Regions from separate parts of the Streptomyces yongxingensis genome, predicted to be linked through region 3. Evidence: riboswitches for the same ligand, from Rfam matches in the RefSeq annotation. Region 3 holds a riboswitch; each other region holds the start of a gene.
What was found. A riboswitch is a leader RNA that binds a small molecule or an ion and turns the genes downstream of it on or off. The one in region 3 is predicted to bind cyclic di-AMP.

Region 1 (2,255 bases), 180 kb from region 3:
CGCCGGACGGCACGGCGGCACGGCCGGTGCTGCCGTCGTCGAGGCCAACCTCGACCTCGACCGTGGGGTTGCCTCGCGAGTCGAGGATCTCGCGAGCTACGACGACGTCGATGGACGGCACGAGGTTCTCCTTCGTATGGGTCTGCGGTAGCAGCACGAGCCTAACGGGCCGGGAGGGCTGCGCCCCGCGTTCGCCCGCCCCACGAGACGGGGGCGTGACACAAAAAGCCAGATTCTGGATCAAAAATCCAGATTTCTTGCGCATTGGGAAAGCCCCGGCGGGGCGCGCCATAGTGGGCGGCACGCCCGGCCGGGGCTCGTCTCTCGCGGCCGGCCTCAGGAGAGGTCCTCGGGGGGAGTCCTCGGGCCGGGGCCGTGACCGTGGCTCAGCGGAGGTGCAGCTGCTGGCCCGGGAAGATCAGGTCGGCCTGCTCCACGATGTCCTTGTTCAGCTCGAAGAGCTTCTTCCAGCCGCCCTTGACGTCGTGGGCCTTGGCGATCTTGCCGAGGGTGTCGCCGGACTTGACCTTGTACTCGCCGTCACCCTTCTTGATCGGGCCACGGGTCTGGTGCCGCGCGGCGGGCTCGGGCGCGGTGTGCGGCTGCGCCTTCGGCTGGGCCTTCGGCTGGGCCGGCTTGGCGGCCGGGGCCGACTTGGTGGTCGGCGAGGACTGGCTCTGCGAGCCGGAGGGCGCGGACGGGGCGGACGGGCTGCCGCCGGAGGTCAGACCCTTGCCGCAGACCGGCCAGGCGCCCTTGCCCTGGCTGCCCAGGACCTTCTCGGCGATCTGGATCTGCTGGGCCTTGCTGGCCTTGTCCGCGGTGGAGGCGTAGGCCGTGCCGCCGTAGGCGGCCCAGGTGGAGCTCGAGAACTGCAGGCCGCCGTAGTAGCCGTTGCCGGTGTTGATCGACCAGTTGCCACCGGACTCACACTGCGCGACCTGGTCCCACTGGGAGGTGGTGGCCGCCGAGGCGGAGGTCGCCCCGATGAGCGGTGCCGCCACGGCGGCACCGGCGAGACCGGTGAGCGCGGCGATACGGGTGGCCTTGGAGGGGCGGCGGTGCTTCCCGTTGGACTTGAGCATTTTGGTTCGTTTCCTCACCGACGCCTACGAGGTGAGCTGTCGGGTTCGGACGTGAGTTGCCCGGCCGGTCGCGATGGTCGCTCCCGGCTTCACCCCTAGCCGACGAGCCCGTTTCCACAGGCCATTCGGCACCTACCTTGGGTCCCCCGCTCCTGCCTTCGGCGCTGACGCGTCGGTTCCCCCCGACCGCCGGCAGGATTCGGCGTGACGATCGACGGTGCCCGCGGTGGCGAGCGGAAAGACGGTAAACACACCTTCCAAGAACGTTCAAACACCCCAAGGGCAGCGAATGGGGCTGTAATTGATCTCACCCGGCCCACATCGGCGCAGGTGGGGCCGGGTGAGGAGGGATCGGACACGAGGTGCGGCCCGGAAGATGTGACGAGATGTATGTCTCACCGGGTCCAGATCGGGCAATTCCCCCCGAATCACTGCTCCCTGATGGTGAGGTCAAGTCGCTGACCAGGGATGATCAGATCGGGGTCGGTTCCGATGAGGTCCTCGTTGGTTTCGTAGAGCCCTTCCCAACCCCGGGACACATTCTGGTGCTCGGCGATTCCTGACAGGTTGTCACCGGGGCGAACGGTGTAATCGTCGTCCGTGGAGCTCCCGTCGCGGTCCGAAGCGCCGCGCGAGGCATGGCGCCCGGAGGGCCGTGCGCTCCCCGCATCGTCGTCGTCGGCCCGCTCCCCGGCGTCCGGGGCGCCGCGGTGGCGGCCGGAGGGCGCCGGGTCGGCGGAGGGGTCCGCCGAGGGAGTCCTGGAGCCGTCCGACGCCGAGGGGCTGTCCGAGTCCGAGGGGCCGTCCGACGCCGGGTCGTCCGACGCGGAGCCGTCCAGACCGTCGGGGGACTTGGAGGTGTGGGGCGCCTCCGGGTCCTCGGCCGACCCGGACGCGTCCGGCGCGTCCGGCTTGTCCGCGCTGTCGGACGTCCCCGGACGGTCCGCGTCCGAGGAGGAGCCGTCCCGCCCCCGGTCCCCCGGGTCGTCCCCGCCGCGACCCGTCCCCCGGTCCGGGGTGGCCGTGCTGCCGGGGTCCACATCGGGGGCGCCGCCGCCGTCGGTGAGCCCGGCGCCCAGCGCACAGCTCGGCCAGGCGTCGGGGCCGCGGTCACCGAGGATCGCCTCGGCGACGGATATCTGCTGGGAGCGGCTGGCGAGGTCGGGGCGC
Region 2 (2,255 bases), 2.8 Mb from region 3:
GGCCTCGCGGACCGGCACCCGGGAGACGCCGTAGCGCCGGGCGAGCAGTTCCTCGGTGAGGCGGCTGCCGGGCTGATATGCGCCGGATACGATGTCGTCGCGAATCGCCGCGCAGACCGCGTGTGCCGAAATCCGGCGACCGCCCTGGACCGCGTTCGTATCCCCGCTCACTTACGGTCCCGCATTGTCGAACCTCCGCCTTAACCCCCGCGAAACGCGGCCATGGAACGCGTATTGAACGACTCTATTCCACGCGGACGCCATTTCCGATGACGGGGAGCATTTCATGGATATTTTTTGGTCAGGCGGGCGGTGGCACGCCGAAGGCCCCGTCCGGCGGACGGGGCCTTCTCGGAAGTCTCGCGGGATCTCGGGATCGCGAGACCGCGCGGCGTTCGCGTCGGTCGCGCGACGGGTCAGACGTTGAGGCCGTGCGAGCGCAGGTACGACAGGGGGTCGATGTCCGAGCCGTAGTCCGGGCTGGTGCGGGCCTCGAAGTGCAGATGCGGTCCGGTGACGTTGCCGGTGGCGCCCGACAGGCCGATCTGCTGGCCGGGGGTGACCTTCTGGCCGACCGAGACGCTGATCGACGACAGGTGGGCGTACTGGGTGTAGGTGCCGTCGTTCATCTTGATGACGACGTTGTTGCCGTAGGAGCCGCCCCAGCCCGCCTCGACGATCTCGCCCATGCCCACGGAGTGCACCGTGGTGCCGGTGGAGGCGTGGAAGTCAATACCGGTGTGGCTGCCGGAGGACCACAGGCCGCTGGACGCCTGGTAGCCGGTGGAGACGTAGGAGCCGCTGATCGGCGACACGAAGGTGTTGAGGCGCTTGCGCTCGGCCTCGCGCGCCGCGCGCTCCTTGGCCTCCCGCTCGGCCTTGGCCTTCTTCGCCGCGGCCTCCGCCTTCCTGGCGGCCTCCTGGCGGGCGATCGCCTCTGCCTTGGCCTTGGCGGCGGCCTGCTCGGCGGCGGTCTCCTGGGACTGCGCCTGGGCCTCGATGTGGTCCGCGATACCGTCGCCGATCACGATCGCCTGGGTCAGACCGGTCTGCTGGGGGTTGGAGCCCCCGTCGGCCGCGAACGCCTGTCCGGTGATCCCGGCGACCACACCCGAGGCGACGGTCGTGATGCCCACGACGTTCGCGCCCGTGCGGATGTTGGCCTTGCTGGTGCGGCGATGCTTCCCGGTGGCAGTGCGGGTGGACGCCATACTGAGGCGCACTCCTTTCCTTCCTTCTCGCCTACCGGGTTAGCTGACGGGTTCGGAGCAGGAAGGTCTCCTACGGACTCCTCCCCCGGCCGGGGAAGGCGCCCGATTCACCCCTGGGGACGTGTTGGGTCCCCGGCTCCCCTGGCTCGCGCCGTACGGGGACTCGGCGATGACTGTCCGGTGCCGCGGGTGCGGCGGGTCGCTGGCGAACAGCCGGACTGACGCTAAACGGGCCCGCTTTCGATCACCAAACGGTTCCGGTTTTTTGTTGCTCTCCCCACAAACCAAACAAGCAGTCAATCCCATAAATCGGGCGTATGGGAAGGCCCCCGACGCCCTTACGGGGCCGGGGGCCTTCCGCTGTCGGCTCATGGACCGGACGTCTGCCGGACCGCCTCCGGACCGTCAGCGAGCGGGCCGGAGCGGCGGCTCATCGAACGGTTCCGGCCAACTCTCCTCGGCTCAGCCCGAGATGACGCGCACCTCGCCGATGCCCAGCGCCCGGACCGGCTCCTCGATCGCCGAGGCGTCCCCGACCAGCACCGTGACCAGCCGGTCCGCCGGGAAGGCGCTCACCACCGCGGCGGTGGCCTCCACCGTGCCGGTCTCCGCGAGACGGACGTACAACTGCGCCTGGAAGTCGTCCGGAAGATGCTGCTCGACCTGGTCGGCGAGGGTGTTCGCCACGGACGCCGCCGTCTCGTACTTCAGCGGGGCGACGCCCACCAGGTTCTGCACCGCGACATCGCGCTCGTCGTCGGTCAGCCCCTCCTCCTTCAGCGTGCGCAGCACCTTCCAGAGGTCGTCCAGCGCGGGGCCGGTCACCTCGGTGGCCACCGAGCCGCTGATCGCCAGCATCGAGGCGCCCGAGGATCCGCCCGCGGGCGACGGGGGCTCGGAGCGCAGCACCTGGCCGAAGGCGCGCACCCCGTAGGTGTAGCCCTTCTCCTCGCGCAGCACGCGGTCGAGGCGGGAGGTGAGGGTGCCGCCCAGGCAGTACGTGCCGAGCACCTGCGCGGGCCAGACCCGGTCGTGGCGGTCGGC
Region 3 (2,255 bases):
CCCGGTCGCGCCCCAGACGTACGGCTTGCCGAGCTGCGCCTTGGCGAAGGCGATGGCCTGGGCCGCCTTGGAGCTGCCCGCCGGGGCCGAGGGCGTGGAGGGCGCCGTCGAACCGGAGCCACCCGCGTTCTGCTCCTGCTGCTTCTTGCGCGCGGCCGCCTCCTGCCGCTGCTTCTCGGCCAGCTCGGCGGCCTTACGGCGGGCCTCTTCCGCCTTCTTCTTCTCGATCGCCGCCAGCCGCGCCTTCTCCTTGGCGGTCAGATTCGCCAGCAGCCGTCGCGCCTCGGTCAGCTTGTCCTGGACGGTCTTCTTCTGGACCTTCAGCTGCTTCTGCGACGCGGTCAGCGAGGCGAGGCTCTCGCTGGCCTTACCGCGCTCCTTGGCGGCCTTCACCCGCTGCTTCTGGAAGTCGTCGACGGCCTGCTTCTGCCGGCCGGTCATCCGGTCCATCAGATGCGACTGGTCGAAGACGTCCTGCGGATCGTTGGAGAACAGCAGGGTCGCGGCGGAGCGGGCCATTCCGCCGTCGCGGTACTGGGCGGCGGCGTACTGGCCGAGCATGCGCCGGGCCTCGTTGACCTTCTCGGTGCGCTGGGCGACGGAGTCCAGCAGCTTGTCGACCTTGGCCCGCTGCTGGTCGGTGCGCTCCTTGGCGGCGTTGTAGCGCTGGGTGGCGGTCTCCGCCTGGTGGTAGAGGGTGTCGACCTTCTCCTTCACCTTCTCGATCGACTGGGCGGCCGGCTTGGGATCGGCGGGCGCGGCGTTGGCCGACTGGGAGAGGAGGGTGACGGATGCCAGGGCGGCCGTGGTGAACCCGACGGCCGTACGGCGGCTGTGACCGGTGAGCGGGGCGGGTATTCGGGTCCGCGGCTTGCGGTGCGACGCCAAGGGAGGCGACTCCTTCCGTGGACCGCCTACCGGGTTAGCTGTCGGGTTCGGGCGGTTCGGAAGGTTGCCCTACGGCCGTGTCCGGGCGGCACTCGCGTGCCACACCGGTCGGGCCGATTCACCCCGGTGTTGCGTTTTTGGGTCCCCGGCTCCGGGCGCCTCACGGCGGTACCGGACTCGGCGGAGGCCGCCCGTGCCGACGTGGTTCGCCGACGGATCTTCCGGGCCGCCTGACGCAGGACGGTAGCCAACACGTGGGGCTCCTGTGAAGACTGGTGACCGCTTTGCCCGAAACCGTTTCGTGATGTTCGGACGTCGGCTGTCAGTGGGGCGGCCTAGACTCGGGGAGCGATGAGCAGCCTCTTTGACGACAGCTTCCTGGCGGACCTCGGGCCTCCTTCGGACGAGGAGCGGCCACCCCCGCCCGAGGATTCGGCGCACCCTGGCCACGGCGGTGCCGAGGACGTGCCGCATCACCTCTTCAGCGGCGATTTCGACGCGCCCGTGCCCCGGGAAGCCCACTACCGGGACGGCGCGGCCCGGCCCGCCGTGGACCCGTCCGCCCTGCTCGAGGGGTTGAACGAGCAGCAGAGGGCCGCCGTGGAGCACACCGGCTCCCCGCTGCTGATCGTCGCGGGCGCCGGCTCCGGCAAGACCCGGGTGCTCACCCACCGCATCGCGTATCTGCTCGGCGCCCGCTCCACCCACCCCGGCCAGATCCTCGCCATCACCTTCACCAACAAGGCGGCGGGCGAGATGAAGGAGCGCGTCGAGGAGCTCGTCGGCCCGCGGGCCAACGCCATGTGGGTGTCCACCTTCCACAGCGCCTGTGTCCGCATCCTGCGCCGGGAGTCGAAGAAGCTGGGCTTCACCTCGTCGTTCTCGATCTACGACGCGGCCGACTCCAAGCGGCTGATGTCGCTGGTCTGCCGGGATCTGGACCTCGACCCCAAGCGGTTCCCGCCGAAGTCCTTCAGCGCCAAGATCTCCAACCTCAAGAACGAGCTGATCGACGAGGAGACCTTCGCGGGGCAAGCTGCGGACGGCTTCGAGAAGACGCTCGCCGAGGCGTACGTGATGTACCAGGCGCGGCTGCGCGAGGCCAACGCGCTGGACTTCGACGACATCATCATGACCACGGTCAATCTGCTCCAGGCGTTCCCGGACGTCGCCGAGCACTACCGCCGCCGCTTCCGGCACGTCCTGGTGGACGAGTACCAGGACACCAACCACGCGCAGTACACACTCGTGCGCGAGCTGGTGGGCACCGACACCGAGGAGACCACGGCCGCCGAGCTGTGCGTGGTGGGCGACGCCGACCAGTCGATCTACGCCTTCCGGGGCGCCACGATCCGTAACATCCTCCA

Region 1: linked by a shared signal. The riboswitch ahead of ACZ6TD_RS28035 (transglycosylase family protein) and the one ahead of ACZ6TD_RS27200 (C40 family peptidase) in region 3 are both predicted to bind cyclic di-AMP.
Region 2: linked by a shared signal. The riboswitch ahead of ACZ6TD_RS14675 (M23 family metallopeptidase) and the one ahead of ACZ6TD_RS27200 (C40 family peptidase) in region 3 are both predicted to bind cyclic di-AMP.

The regions. Positions count from the first base shown of each region.
Region 1 covers NZ_CM145717.1:6,479,465-6,481,719, reverse strand. Annotated here, with positions in the region: gene eno (phosphopyruvate hydratase) at 1-121, opposite strand, end outside; gene ACZ6TD_RS28035 (transglycosylase family protein) at 387-1,085, opposite strand; cyclic di-AMP (ydaO/yuaA leader) riboswitch at 1,092-1,259, opposite strand; gene ACZ6TD_RS28030 (transglycosylase family protein) at 1,514-2,255, opposite strand, start outside.
Region 2 covers NZ_CM145717.1:3,520,197-3,522,451, forward strand. Annotated here, with positions in the region: gene ACZ6TD_RS14670 (GntR family transcriptional regulator) at 1-171, opposite strand, end outside; gene ACZ6TD_RS14675 (M23 family metallopeptidase) at 417-1,211, opposite strand; cyclic di-AMP (ydaO/yuaA leader) riboswitch at 1,226-1,390, opposite strand; gene ACZ6TD_RS14680 (M16 family metallopeptidase) at 1,674-2,255, opposite strand, start outside.
Region 3 covers NZ_CM145717.1:6,298,833-6,301,087, forward strand. Annotated here, with positions in the region: gene ACZ6TD_RS27200 (C40 family peptidase) at 1-888, opposite strand, end outside; cyclic di-AMP (ydaO/yuaA leader) riboswitch at 897-1,081, opposite strand; gene pcrA (DNA helicase PcrA) at 1,240-2,255, shown strand, end outside.